Regions from separate parts of the Nocardia sp. NPDC056064 genome, predicted to be linked through region 1. Evidence: riboswitches for the same ligand, from Rfam matches in the RefSeq annotation. Region 1 holds a riboswitch; the other holds the start of a gene.
What was found. Region 1 has a riboswitch for cobalamin ahead of metE (5-methyltetrahydropteroyltriglutamate--homocysteine S-methyltransferase). Riboswitches for the same ligand answer to the same signal wherever they lie in the genome.
Positions count from the first base shown of each region.

Region 2: another riboswitch for cobalamin. It lies ahead of ACFC06_RS04620 (ABC transporter substrate-binding protein); the one in region 1 lies ahead of metE (5-methyltetrahydropteroyltriglutamate--homocysteine S-methyltransferase).

Region 1 covers NZ_JBHJWO010000001.1:2,034,880-2,042,013, reverse strand. Annotated here, with positions in the region: gene recG (ATP-dependent DNA helicase RecG) at 1-1,748, shown strand, start outside; gene ACFC06_RS09365 (short-chain fatty acyl-CoA regulator family protein) at 1,750-3,174, opposite strand; gene metE (5-methyltetrahydropteroyltriglutamate--homocysteine S-methyltransferase) at 3,426-5,690, opposite strand; cobalamin riboswitch at 5,835-6,039, opposite strand; gene ACFC06_RS09355 (pyruvate carboxylase) at 6,323-7,134, shown strand, end outside.
Region 2 covers NZ_JBHJWO010000001.1:1,000,200-1,007,333, forward strand. Annotated here, with positions in the region: gene ACFC06_RS04605 (bile acid:sodium symporter family protein) at 1-116, shown strand, start outside; gene ACFC06_RS04610 (hypothetical protein) at 333-1,538, shown strand; gene ACFC06_RS04615 (hypothetical protein) at 1,522-2,310, shown strand; cobalamin riboswitch at 2,323-2,449, shown strand; gene ACFC06_RS04620 (ABC transporter substrate-binding protein) at 2,486-4,135, shown strand; gene ACFC06_RS04625 (ABC transporter permease) at 4,145-5,086, shown strand; gene ACFC06_RS04630 (ABC transporter permease) at 5,083-5,892, shown strand; gene ACFC06_RS04635 (ABC transporter ATP-binding protein) at 5,889-7,134, shown strand, end outside.

The DNA.
Region 1 (7,134 bases):
AACGTGAATTCGTGCCGGTGTATCCGGCGACGGCCAAGGTGCAGAGCTGGGATCTGCTGGCCTGTATCCGCCAGGTGCTCGACCAGCTCGACCCGATCGAGGACCCGCTGCCCGCCGACCTGCGCGAGGAACGCAACCTGCTCGAGGTCACCGACGCGCTGCGCCTGATCCATCTGCCCGAACACAAGCTCGATATCGAAAGGGCCAGGGAGCGGCTGCGTTTCGACGAGGCGCTGGCCCTGCAACTGGTGCTCGCCGAACGCCGTCACGAGGTCGAGGGCCGCACGGCGCCCGCCTGCCCGCCGCGCACCGACGGCATCGCCGCCGCCTTCGACGAGCGCCTGCCGTTCGAGCTCACCGAGGGCCAGCGGCAGGTGATCGACGAGATCGGCGCCGATCTGTCGCGCACCCGCCCGATGCATCGCCTGCTCCAGGGTGAGGTGGGTTCGGGCAAGACCATCGTGGCCCTGCACGCGATGCTCCAGGTGGTCGACTCCGGCCGTCAGTGCGCGCTGCTCGCACCGACGGAAGTGCTTGCCGCCCAGCACTATCGGTCGGTGCGCGCGATGCTCGGCGACCTGGGCACGGCGGGCGAACTCGGCGCGGGTGAGCACGCCACCAAAGTCGTCCTGCTGACCGGGTCCATGTCGGCCTCGGCCCGCAAGGCCGCGCTGCTGGACGCGGTGACCGGTGAGGCGGGTCTGGTGATCGGTACGCACGCCCTCATCCAGGACGCGGTCGAGTTCTTCGACCTGGGCCTGGTGGTGGTCGACGAACAGCACCGCTTCGGCGTGGAGCAGCGAGATGCCCTGCGTGCCAAGGCCAAGAACGGCATCAGCCCCCATCTGCTGGTGATGACGGCCACCCCCATCCCGCGCACCATCGCCATGACCACCCTGGGCGACCTGGAGACCTCCACGCTCACCCAGCTGCCCCGGGGCCGTTCGCCGATCACCTCGAAAGTTGTCGCGCGCAAACTGCATCCGGGCTGGGTGGAGCGCGCGTGGGAACGGATCCTGGAAGAGGTCGGGCAGGGCCGCCAGGCGTATGTGGTGTGCTCACGCATCGGCGAGGACCCCGACGCGCCGCCCGCCAAGGGCAAGAAGGCCGCCAAGCAGGAGGAGAAGGAGGGCCCGACCACCCAGGCCGCCGTGGACATGTACGAGACGCTGAGCGCGGGGCCGCTGGCCGGGGTCCGGGTCGGGCTGCTGCACGGGCGGCTGCCGTCCGACGAGAAAGATCACGTGATGCGCCAGTTCAACGACGGCGCCATCGATGTCCTGGTGTGCACCACGGTGGTCGAGGTGGGTGTCGACGTACCCAATGCCACGGTCATGGTGATCGTCGACGCCGACCGATTCGGCGTGAGCCAGCTGCACCAGTTGCGCGGCCGGATCGGGCGCGGCGAGCATCCCGGCCTGTGCCTGCTGATCACCGACGCCGCGCCCGGCGGCACGGCCATGGCCCGGCTGGAAGCGGTCGCCGCCACCACCGACGGGTTCGAACTGTCGGTGCTGGACCTGCGTCAGCGTCGTGAGGGCGATGTGCTCGGCTCGGCCCAGTCCGGCACGGCCCGGTCGCTGCGGCTGCTGTCGCTGCTCGACGACCTCGAGGTGATCACCGCCGCCCAGGAACTCGCCCGGCAGGTGGTCGCCGAAGACCCCGGCCTGGTGAAGCATCCGGGCCTGGCCGGGATGATGCACGCCGCCGTGGACGGCGAACGCATCGAATACCTGGCCAAGTCCTGAGTCAGCGCGGCAGCCGGGGGTAGGGCAGATCGGTGCTGGTGTGCTCGGCCACCGCGAGCGCGCGGCCGATCTGCGGGAACGCCCGCTGCGGGCAGGACGGACGCTCGCACACCTTGCAGCCCGCGCCGATCGGCACGGCCACCTGGGGGTCGTCGAGCTGGATGCCCTGCGAGTACACCAGCCGGTCGGCGTACTCGATATCGCAGCCCAGCGCGATGACGAAGTTCTTCGACGCACCGCCGAAACCCTGCGGCGCGGGCGGGGTGGTGCGCGCGATCCACAGGTAGCGGCGCCCGTCGGGCATCTCCGCGATCTGGGTGAGGATGCGCCCCGGATGTGCGAACGCCTCGTGGGTGACCCACAGCGGGCAGCTGCCGCCGACCCGGGAGAAATGGAAGGCGGTGGCGGACTGGCGTTTCGAGATATTGCCCGCCCGGTCGGTGCGTACCAGGAAGAACGGCACCCCGCGCTGGCCCTGCCGCTGCAAGGTGCTCAGGCGATGGCAGACCGTCTCGAAACCCACCTCGAAGCGCAGGGCGAGCAGGTCGACGTCGTAGCGCAGTTCCTCGGCCGACCGCAGGAACCGGCCGTAGGGCAGGATCAGCGCGCCGGCGAAGTAGTTGGCCAGCCCGACCCGGGCCAGCGTCCGCGATTCGCCGGTGAGCGCGCGGGATTCGGCGAGCACATTGTCGATCTCGCGGCCGTAGAGCAGCAGGCCCAGGGTCGAGGCGATCTGGAAGGCGCGCTGGCCCGGGCGCAGCCTGCGGGCCAGGGTGAGCGTGCGGGTGTCGGGGTCGTAGTGGCGTTTCGGGATGGTCGGGTCGGCGCCGTCGCCGCGCACCAGCACCGTCACCCCGGCGCGTTCCTCGGCGATGCGGGCCAGCTGGCGGTCCAGCGAGCCGATGCTGAGCCCGGATTCCTCGAACAGCTGCTCGGCGGCGTGATCGAGGGTGGAGATGTGATTGCGGTGGTCGTAGAAGAAGTCGCGCACGTCCTCGTAGGGCATCGGGGTGCCGGGGGCGCCGCTGGGGTTCTCCACCCGCGAGGACAGCAGGTCGAGCTGGTCGGTGGCCGCACGCAGCCGCCGGTGCATGGCGATGACGATGCGCGCCACCTCCGGCAGCCGGGTCGCCAGTTCCTCGACCTCGGTGATCGGCGCGGTGTCGCCACCGCCCGCCGCCTCGACCAGGACCTCGTGCAGATCCGAGACCAGGCGCGCGTCGGAGTCGGCGGCGAAGAACTGGACATCCAGGTCGAAGGTCGAGTTCAGTTTCAGCAGAACAGGAATGGTGAGCGGGCGCTGGTCGCGCTCGAGCTGGTTGAGATAGCTGGGTGACAGATCCAGCGATTTCGCCAGCGCCGCCTGGGTCATCCGCCGTTCTTCGCGCAGCCGTCGTAGCCTGGCCCCCGCGTACATCTTCCGCACGCCGAAGATCCTAACGCTCAGGGTTCGCAACGTTTGCTGAAAGTGGCGATTACCTCGGGAGATGTCCAGTCCAGCAAGGGATTTTATCTGTTACTACTTGTGCGTAACGTGCGAAGAGCCGCAGGGCGGTTCGATCTCCCCCTCATGAAGACCGAAACGCCCCGCGGCCGCGCACGCGGTCCCGGACGGAAAACGCCCGCCCGGGACCGCGATTCACCAGGTGTTTCCCGGCTACCGCAGCTGTTTCCCGGCTACCGCAGCGCCGCGGCGGCGGTCACCAGATTGCGCAGCGACGCCTCGACCTCCACCGGGCCGCGGGTCTTGAGGCCGCAGTCCGGGTTGACCCAGAGACGCTCGGCGGGAACGGCTTTCAGCGCCGCCGCCAGCGACGTGGTGATCTCCTCGACCGAGGGCACGCGCGGGGAGTGGATGTCGTAGACGCCCGGGCCGACGCCGAGCGCGAAGCCCGCCGCGTTCAGGTCGTCGAGGACCTCCATGTGCGAGCGCGCCGCCTCGATCGAGGTGACATCGGCGTCCAGGCCCGCGATGGCCGAGATGACCTCACCGAACTCCGAGTAGCACAGGTGGGTGTGCACCTGGGTGGTGTCGGCGACACCGGCGGTGGCCAGGCGGAACGAGTCCACCGACCACTGCAGGTAGGCGGGCTGGTCGGCCGCGCGCAGCGGCAGCAGCTCGCGCAGGGCGGGCTCGTCGACCTGGATCACCCGGGTGCCCTGGGCCTCCAGGTCCACCGTCTCGTCGCGGATGGCGAGGGCCACCTGGCGGGCCGACTCGCCCAGCGGCTGGTCGTCGCGCACGAACGACCAGGCCAGGATGGTGACCGGACCGGTGAGCATGCCCTTGACCGGCTTGGTGGTCAGCGACTGGGCGTAACCGATCCACGACAGCGTCATCGGCTCGGGACGCGAGACGTCACCGAACAGGATCGGCGGACGCACGCAGCGGGTGCCGTAGGACTGCACCCAGCCGTTCTCGGTGGCGGCGAAGCCGTCGAGCAGCTCGGCGAAGTACTGCACCATGTCGTTGCGCTCGGGCTCGCCGTGCACCAGCACGTCCAGGCCCAGCTTCTCCTGCAGGGTGATCACCTCGGCGATCTCGGCCTGCATCCGGCGCACGTACTCGGCCTCGTCGATCTCGCCCTTGCGCAGCGCGGCGCGGGCCAGGCGGATGGCCGAGGTCTGCGGGTAGGAGCCGATGGTGGTGGTCGGCAGCACCGGCAGGTCGAGGTGCTCGCGCTGCAGGGCGCGGCGCTCGTCGGCGGGCAGGCGGTTCAGGTCGCTCTCGTCGAGCGCGGCCAGGCGGGCCCTGACCTGCTCGACGTGCAGGCGCGGATCGGTGCGCCGCGACTCGGCGGCGTCGCGCGCGGCGGCCAGTTCGGCGGCCACGGCGTCGGTGCCGGTGGTGAGCGCGGTGGCCAGCACGCGCACCTCGGCGACCTTCTCGGCGCCGAAGGCCAGCCACGAGCGCAGCCGCTCGTCGAGCCCGGTCTCGGGGGTCAGCGAGTACGGCACGTGCAGCAGCGAGGACGAGCTGGACACGGCCACCGACCCGGCGCTGCCCAGCAGGGTGCCCAGGGTGCTCAGCGCGGCGTCGAGATCGGTGCGCCAGATGTTGCGGCCGTCGACCACGCCCGCCACCACCAGCTTGTTCGCCAGCGCGGGCAGCGCGGCGAGATCGGCGACCCGGGTGCCCGCGGTGAAGTCGACCGCCACACCCTCGACGGCGGTGCCTGCCAGCGCGCCCAGGGCGGCGTCGGGGTGCCCGAAGTAGGTGGCGACCAGGATCGCCGGGCGCCGGTCCACCGCCGAGAGCTGGGTGTAGGTGTCGCGCACGAGGGCGACCTCGGCGTCGGTGAGGTCGGTGACCAGCACCGGCTCGTCGATCTGCACCCACTGCGCGCCCGCGTCGGCGAGCTGGGTGAGCAGGTCGGCGTAGAGGGCGATCAGCTCCGGCAGCCGGTCCAGGGCCGCGCCGTCGGCGGACTTGGCCAGCTTCAGGAAGGTGATCGGGCCGACCACCACCGGGCGAGGTGCCACGCCGAGCTCGATCGCCTCGGCCAGCTCGGCGAGGAGCTTGCCGGGGTTCAGCGAGAAGACGGTGGCGGCGTCGATCTCGGGGACCAGGTAGTGGTAGTTGGTGTCGAACCACTTGGTCATCTCGAGCGGGGCGACGGTGTCGGTGCCGCGCGCGGCTGCGAAGTAGCGGTCCAGCGGGTCGGCGATCCCGGCGACGCGCGGGGGCAGCGCGCCGAGCAGCACGGCGGTGTCGAGCACCTGGTCGTAGTAGGAGAAGGTGCCCACCGGCACCGAGTCCAGGCCCGCGGCCTGCAGCTCGAGCAGCTGGGCACGGCGCAGTTCCCGGCCGACGGTGTGCAGGTGGTCCGCGTCGGCGCGGCCCGCCCAGTAGGCCTCGGTCGCGCGCTTGAGTTCCCGGTTCGGGCCCACCCGGGGCAGACCGAGAACCGTTGCGGTGAAAGGAGTGTGCGAAACAGTCACGGAAGTTTCTCCAGTGCGGTACGGACGGCCCTCACCATGCGGGCAGACGCCAACCGCCGGACCGTCGACGCCGTGCGGGCACGGTCTGTCTCGGTCTGTGGGTGGTCCGCGCGCCCGATCCACGAGGCGGTGGCCGCCGGATACGGCGTATCCGGCACAGTCGGCAGGTCTTCGGACTCGCGGGCACCGGTCGTGTGTGTCGACCGACCTACTGGCCGTCGCTTCCCGGACACGAAGTCCAGTGCGTGATGACGGCGGTCGTTCCTGCATACCGCTGCGGGACAGTCCCGGATTCCCACCGGGTTCCCTCTTCACCCGGCGCCGGGGAACCGGCGGCGGGCTTCGACACCGGCGCGGGAGGTCGGGGCTCCGACTCTTCCACCGCGCAGGCGAACCAGCTGCACCCACCAGCATAGGGGGTCGCGGGCCGGCTGCTCACCCGGACGTGCCGAACAGGGGCGTGACCTGCGCGTTGCCGCCGCACCACCGACCGCACGGGCCGGGGACTCCCGCGGTGAGATGTGACGGTCCGATTACCGCGACTTCGCAGGTCGGGGGATGTTCGGTGTGAAGACTGTGGCGAAGTCACCTTGCGTGCCGGACCCCGCTCGCGGGCCGGGTACCGTAGTCCAATGTTCTCGAAAGTCTTGGTCGCCAATCGCGGCGAGATCGCTATCCGCGCCTTCCGCGCCGCCTACGAACTAGGCATCGGAACGGTCGCGGTGTTCCCGTATGAGGATCGCAACTCCGTGCACCGTCTCAAGGCGGCCGAGTCGTATCAGATCGGTGAGGAAGGTCACCCCGTGCGGGCCTACCTCTCGATCGAGGCGATCGTCGAGGCGGCCAAGTCGGCCGGCGCCGACGCGATCTACCCGGGATACGGCTTCCTGTCGGAGAATCCCGATCTGGCCGCGGCCTGCGCGCGCGAGGGCATCACCTTCATCGGCCCCTCGGCCGAGGTCCTCGAGATGGCGGGCAACAAGGCCACCGCGATCGAGGCCGCCCGGGCCGCGGGCCTGCCGGTGCTGAAGTCCAGCGAACCCTCGGCCGACATCGAGCAGCTGCTGGCCGCTTCGACGGAGCTCGAGTACCCGATCTTCGTCAAGGCCGTCGCCGGTGGTGGTGGCCGTGGCATGCGCCGGGTCGCCGCGCCCGAGCAGCTGCGCGAGTCGATCGAGGCCGCCTCCCGCGAGGCCGAATCGGCCTTCGGCGACCCGACGGTGTTCCTCGAGCAGGCCGTGGTGAACCCCCGCCACATCGAGGTACAGATCCTGGCCGACCAGCACGGCAATGTGATGCACCTGTTCGAGCGCGACTGTTCGGTGCAGCGCCGCCACCAGAAGGTGATCGAGCTCGCGCCCGCGCCGAACCTGGACCCCGCACTGCGCGAACGCATCTGCGCCGACGCCGTGGCCTTCGCCCGGCAGATCGGCTACAGCTGCGC
Region 2 (7,134 bases), 1.0 Mb from region 1:
CCGCCGCCGTCTATTCGGTGCTGATGTACGTCCTCGCGGCCGCCTTCGGTTTCCTGATCACCCGAACCGACCGGGCGGCAGACGATTCCGTGGACCGGGTACCCGCCGTGCACTGATGACGGCAGGCCGGTTCACCCGAAGGTGTGCTCCCAGTCCAGTTCCCACAGTCCATGCCGAGGGAGACCCGCAGGGTGCCGTCGGCGCAGCCGAACACCGCGACGAGTAGATCCGCTAATCTGCGAACGGCAGACTGGTTCTCGCGTGTCGAAACACAGTGCAGGGGCGGGCTGTCGGCGCACGGTGAGGTCGGGGAACGACGGGGGGACTGCTCGATGTCCATGGCAGAGGCTCGGATCGATGCGGCGGGCAGTGTGCTGGTGGCGCCCGCGCAGATGCGCGACAGTGCGGTGGTCCGGGATTTCCCCGGAGTGGTGATGGGGCCGGTGGATCTCGCCACCGGTTCCGTCGATCTCGCGGGAAAGGCCGTGTACCTCTGTGGTGACCTGTCGGCGATCAGCGGCCGTTCGCTGCGGTCCGCCGCGCGGGTGTCGGTGATCCGCGAGCTGTCGCACGGTGTCGCCGCGGAGGATTCGTGGTCGCGCGTCGACGCGGGCCGGGTGCCGGTTCGGGTGCACGGTGTTGGCGTGCACTATCGCCGGTTCTTCGACCTCGACGACGACCATTTCGGCCGGATCAGCGCGGAACACACGTTCCAGTCGCTGACCGAATCCACCAAGACGGGCACAGCACATCGCACCGGGATCTATCTGACGCCCGTCACGCGCGAGGGTGACGATCTGCGTTTCCGCCTGCTGCGCTGCTCCACGAATCTCTCGGGCCCGACCGAGACCTTCCGCGCGACCGATACCAGCATCGTCGAGTCCCTGAACCAGGAGGCCGACACCATCTTCCGTGGGCATGCCCCGCTCAATCACGTGCTGGCGCAGATCTATCACAACACGCACGCCACGGCCGAGCGCAAACAGTCCAAGGCCAAGATCTCGGCCCACGCCGACAAGACCAAGGACATGCCCGTCGACGGGATCATGGCCTTCTGCACCTTCTACGACGGCCTCGACGAGCTCGAGCCCCTGCCCGAGGACCCGTTCGACTACGGCGTGCGAGGTGTCAGCGGGCTCACCAGCCTGCGTTTCCGCCTCAAGAATCCGGCCGAGAAGACCGGCCTCCCGGCACGATTCAGCGTCACCCTCTACCCCGGCTCGGTCTTGTTCATACCGCTGTCCACCAATCGCCTCTACACCCACGAGATCCGGCCGTCGACGCTGGACGCCGCGCTGCTGCCGACCCGCCTGGGCTATGTGGTGCGCTGTTCGACCACCGAGGCCGTGCACCGCGACGGCCGCACCTTCCTCGACCCGGGTACCGGCCTGATCCCGCTGGAGCCGCCCACCGAGGACGGCATGGACGCGCTGCGCGAGCTCTACGCCGAGGAGAACCGGTCCGTGTCCTTCATCGACTACGGCGACCGGTTCCGCTTCAGCATGAACACCGGGGACTACCTTGCTCCCCGGATCTAGCCTCCCGGACGGGATCGTCACCTACCCGCTGCCGGTCGAGGACGACCTGTTCACCGCACTCGCCGCCTCCGTCGACTGGGAAGACCTCGGCAAGGGCCGCCGCGGCGCCGTGCTGACCAGAGTCGATGCCACCGGCGGCATCCCGCTCGTCCGTACCACCGCGCGCTACGGCCGTCCCGCCCAGCACTTCGCGTCCGTGCACGAGCGTCTGGCCCGGCGGATCCAGGCCCGCGCCGAACTCCCGGCAGCCTTCGACAACGCGCTCGCCGAGCGCTACACCAATGCCTACGCGACCATGGGCAGCCATTCCGATCAGGCCCTCGATCTGGCCGACGAGTCGTTCATCGCCGTCTTCTCCTGCTACCGGCATCCCGAGCTCCCGCCGCGGACGCTGATCGTCGAACCGAAGAACTCCGGCGAGAGATTCGACATCCCCCTGACACACCACGGCGTCGTGGTGTTCTCGGTCGCCACGAATCGGCTCCTCCGGCACAAGATCGTGCTGGACACGGCCGCCCGGACCACGGAGAACGAGTGGCTGGGCGTCACCTTCCGGACATCGAAGACTGTTCTCCACTTCCGCGACGGACACCCCTACCTGCACCGGGGTGCGCCCCTCACCACGGCCGACGACGAACAGCGACGCGAGTTCTATGCCCTGCGACGACGCGAGAACACCGAGACGGATTTCACCTATCCCCCGCTGACATACACCGTCAGCGACAGCGACCTGACCCCGCCCGTTCCCCCACCGGCGCGCCCCGTCCGCTAGGTTCACTTCCGCAGGGAACACCGGTGCGAATCCGGGGCTGTCCCGCAACTGTGACCGAGGAGCAGACCTTCATCCATGGCCACGACCTTCCTGGGTTGGAAGGCCGAAGGCGAGCGTTGATCCGGGAGCCAGGATACCTGCACCGCTTCAGGATCTAGCTTCACGAGGATGAGAAATGCGAGTGCTCACTCGCCGCAGGCACGATGCCCTGCGGCTGTCCGACCATGCCCGGACCGGGCGGCGGCGCCGTTCCCGCGCCGCAGGCGTGCTGGCCGCGCTGCTCGCGGCCACCCTGATGGTCACCGGATGCGCGGGCGAGGCCACCGACGGTGGTGCCGCCGCGGCACGGGCGCTGCGCGAAGCCGGTGACGGCACCCTGACCATCTACAACTCCTACAAGATCGCCGGTCTCGACCCGGCGGGCACCGGCACGAACTGGCTGTTCGACTGGGGTGTCGCGGAGAACCTGCTGCAGGTCACCGAGTCCGGTGAGATCGCGCCCTGGCTGGCCGAATCGGTGGTGCGCGAGGGCGACACCCGCTGGATCGTGACGCTGCGCGACGGTGTCACCTTCCAGAACGGCAAGCCGGTCGACGCCGCCGCCGTGGCCGCTGCCCTGACCCGGCAGATCGCCGAATCGTCGGCGGCCAGGGTGTACCTGGACAAGGCGACGACGGTGACCGTGGACGGCACCAAGGTGGTCATTACCACCCCCGCGCCGAACGCCATGGTGCCCGCCGCCCTCGCCGCGCGCGACAACTCGCTGCAGATCTACGATGTCGCCGCCGTGCAGGCCGCGGGCGGTGACTCGGCGAAGATCGTCGGCGCGGGCGCGTACTCGGGACCCTACGCGATCACCGCGTGGAGCCCCGACAATCTCGTGCTCGCCCCCTACCAGAAGCATTGGGAGGGAACGCCGCCGCTGAAGGGCGTCACCGTCCGTGTCGTGCCCGACGAGCAGGCCCGGCTGGCCGGGGTGCGCAGCGGTGAGGCCGATATGGCGTTCTACCCGTCCACCTCGGCGAAGCTGGAACTGCGCGGCGACAGCGATATGCACGTGTTGTCCTCCGAGCAGGCTCTGCAGTCGCTGCTGGTGGAGATGAACCTGAAGGCGGGCATCTTCACCGACACCGCCGTCCGCAAGGCGTTCACCGCGGCCATCGACTACGCGGGGATCGCCGAAGACGTCGGCAACGGCCAGTTCGCGGCCGCCACCGGCCTGTACCCGCCGTCGATGTCGTTCGCCCAGGACAACCAGGTCCACGACCTGGACGAGGCGAAGCGCCTGCTGGACGCGGCGGGCTGGGTGCCCGGCGCCGACGGCATCCGCGCCAAGGACGGCCGCAAGCTGGTGGTGCGGTTCGTGACCCAGGCCCAGGGCCCGGAGACCAACGATGTCGCGATCGCGATGAAGGACCAGGTCGCGCGGGCCGGTTTCGATCTGCAGATCAACAATGCCGAGGACTCCGCCGCGGTCAAGAAGGACCCCGGCGCGTGGGAATCCTCGGTGGCGCTGAGCGGTTCGCTCTCCGGCACCGCCGACCCGATCCAGCCCTACCTGGTGCGCTGGACCACCGGTGGATCGTCGAACGCCCAGGGCGTGAGCAACCCGGAGATCGACGCGATCGGCGCGCAACTGCGCGGCGAGTTCGACACCGCGCGACGTGACGCGCTGCTGGCGCGCGCCCAGGAGATCCTGGTGCGCGACCAGGCCTACGTGGTGGCCGGGACGTTCAAGTACTTCACCGTGGTCACCGGCCCCGAATGGGCCGACTACCGGGTGTCGAACGTCCGCAGGCACCTCACCAGCCGGACCGGCGAATAACGGGCGAGGGTGCGTCCACTCGCCCGGGCCCGCCGCCGGGTCGTCGAGGCCGTGCTGACCCTGCTCGGCGCCAGCGTGCTCATCTGGGCACTGTTACCGCTGGCGCCGGGCGACCCGGCCCGGATGATCCTGGTCGCGCAGGGTGTTCCCGAACCCACACCGGAGCAGATCGGCGACCTCGAGCAGACCCTGCATCTGGACCGCTCCGCGCCGGAGCAGTACGCGCACTGGTTGTGGGGTGTGCTGCGCGGCGATCTCGGGTTGTCGTTCGTCTCGGGACGGCCGGTGGCCGGTGAGTTCGCCGAACGGCTGCCCGCCACCCTGATCCTGGCGTCGTCGGCGCTGGCCGTGGCCGTGGTGCTGTCGGTGGCACTGGGCGTGATCGCGGCCCGGTCGCCACGGCGGTGGCCCGATCACGGCACCCGCTGGCTGGCACTGGTGTTCACCTCGGTGCCGAGTTTCGTGGTGGCGCTGCTGCTGATCCAGGTGTTCGTGGTCGGGCTGGGCTTCGGCAAGGCCGCGCTCGACGGCACCTGGGCACAGGTGTGGCTGCCCGCGGTCTGCCTGGCGGTGGGCCTGTCGGATTCCTGGTCGCGGTTGCTGCGGGCGAATCTGCTGGCCTTCCTCGAGTCACCGACCGCGGACGTGCTGCGCGCCAGGGGCGCGTCGCGGTGGCGGCTGCTGTGGCGGCACGGGCTGCCCAACAGTGCCGTGCCGTCGCTGCACGCGCTGGCGGTCGGCACCGCCGTGCTGCTGGGCGGCGCGACCGTGGTGGAGACGGTGTTCACCTGGCCGGGGCTCGGCGCGTATGTGGTGGAGTCGGTGAAGACCCGCGATCTGCCGGTCATCCAGGCCTTCACCGTGTTCGCCACCGCGAGCTACGTGGTGAGCAGCCTGGTCGCCGACCTGCTGTCCGCGGTGATCGATCGCCGGATCGAGGTCGCCGCGTGACCCGTCGTCGTCTGCCGCCGTCGGTGCTCGCGGGCACCGTGCTGCTGGGACTGTTGCTGCTGCTGGCGGCCGTGGGCCCGCTGCTGGCGAAGTACCCGCCGAACGAACCGCACTACGGCGCGAAACTGGTCGCGCCGAACGCCGAATTCTGGCTGGGCACCGACCATTACGGGCGGGATCAGTTCGCTCGCGTGATGCACGGGCTGCGGTTGTCGCTGCTGTCGGCGTTTGTCGTGCTTGCCGGGTCGGCGACGATCAGTCTGCTGGTCGGGCTCGGCGCCGGGCTCTACGGCGGTCGGATCGACCGGGCGGTGTCGCGGGTGGTCGATGTCGTGCTGGCGATCCCGAGTCTGGTGCTCGCGCTGGCCGTGGTCGGCCTGCTCGGTCCCGGCTATCTCGAACTGCTGCTCGCGCTCGTGATCGCGAGCTGGGCCGCCGACGCCCGCGTCGCGCGGGCGCTCACCTTGGAAGCCCGCGCCCGGCCGTATGTGGTCGCGGCGCGCGTGGCCGGGGTGAGCAGGCCCGCGATCGGGGTCCGGCATCTGTTGCCCGCCGTCCTCGGCCCGTTCCTGATCGTGGCGACCCTGCGGCTCGGCGGCATCGTGGTCGCACTGGCCGGATTGTCGTTCCTCGGTCTCGGGGTGCAGATGCCCGAGGCCGAACTGGGCGCGATGCTCGGCGACGCGCGCCGATTCCTCGGTGCGGCACCGTGGCTGCTCATCGCGCCCGCGGTGGCGATTCTGGCCATGGCCGCCGCGGCGAACCTGATCGCCGAGGGCCTGCGCGACGACAGGGGAACTCCATGAGTGTGATCGCCGAACTGCGCGGGCTGACCGTCGCCTACGGCACGGCCGATCCGGTGCTGCGCGATGTCTCGCTCACGGTGCGACGCGGGGAGACCGTGGCGGTGGTGGGGCCGAGCGGCTGCGGTAAGACCACCATCCTGCGCGCCCTGCTGGGCACCCTCGCAGGCAGTGCCCGCGTCGAGGGCACCGTGCTCATCGACGGTGCCCCGGTGTCGGGCGACGATTTCCGGCGCCTGCGCGGGACGGTCCTGGGCTTCGTCGGCCAGGACCCCTTCGGTGCCATGGATCCGATCATGTCGGTGGGCACCAATATCGCCCAGCCCTGGCGCATCGCCCGCCGCCGCGTGCCCGAGGGCAGGATCGTCGAGGATCTCGCCGCCGTCGACATCCCCGAGCCGGCACAGCGGGTGCGCCGCCGACCGTTCACCTGGTCGGGTGGGATGCTGCAACGCGGCTCGGTGACGACCGCGCGCGCCCTCGATCCCGCGCTGGTCCTGGCCGACGAACCCACCTCCGCCCTGGACGACACCAACGCCCACCGGGTCATGACGGCGCTGACCGCCGGAAACGCCGCGCTGCTGATCGTCAGCCACGACCTGCGCCTGGTGCGGAAATACGCCGACCGGGTGTACGTGGTCGACAACGGCACCGTCACCGAAACGTCGGTCGAGCTTCCCGTCGAGACCCCGCGTGTTCCGTCCCGAAAACCTGTGCCGGACAAGGCCCCTGTCCTCCGGGCGAGCGCGCTGACGAAACGCTATCCGGGCGGCGGCGGGGTGGCCCCGGTCGATCTCACGGTGCGCCCCGGCGAGATCGTCGGCCTGGCCGGGCCGTCCGGCGCGGGCAAGAGCACCCTGCTGCGATTGCTCGCCGGCATCGAGGCACCCGGTTCGGGCCGGCTCGTCTGGGACGGCGAGGACGGGCCGCCACCGGCGGGCCAGGTCGGGATGGTGTTCCAGAACGCCGTGGGCAGTCTCGATCCGCGCAGGCCGATCCATCGCGGAGTCACCGAACCGCTGCGCCCGCGCCTGCGCACGCGGATCGCCACCGCCGAGTCACTGGCGATCACCCGCACCGCGCTGGCCCGTGTCGGCTTGGCCGACATCGATCCGCGGCGGCTGCCCGGGGAACTGTCCGGCGGGCAGGCACAGCGTGTGGCGATCGCCCGGGCGCTCGTCGGCGACATCCGGCTGCTGCTGGCCGACGAACCCACCGCGGCCCTCGACGACGACTCGGCGGCCA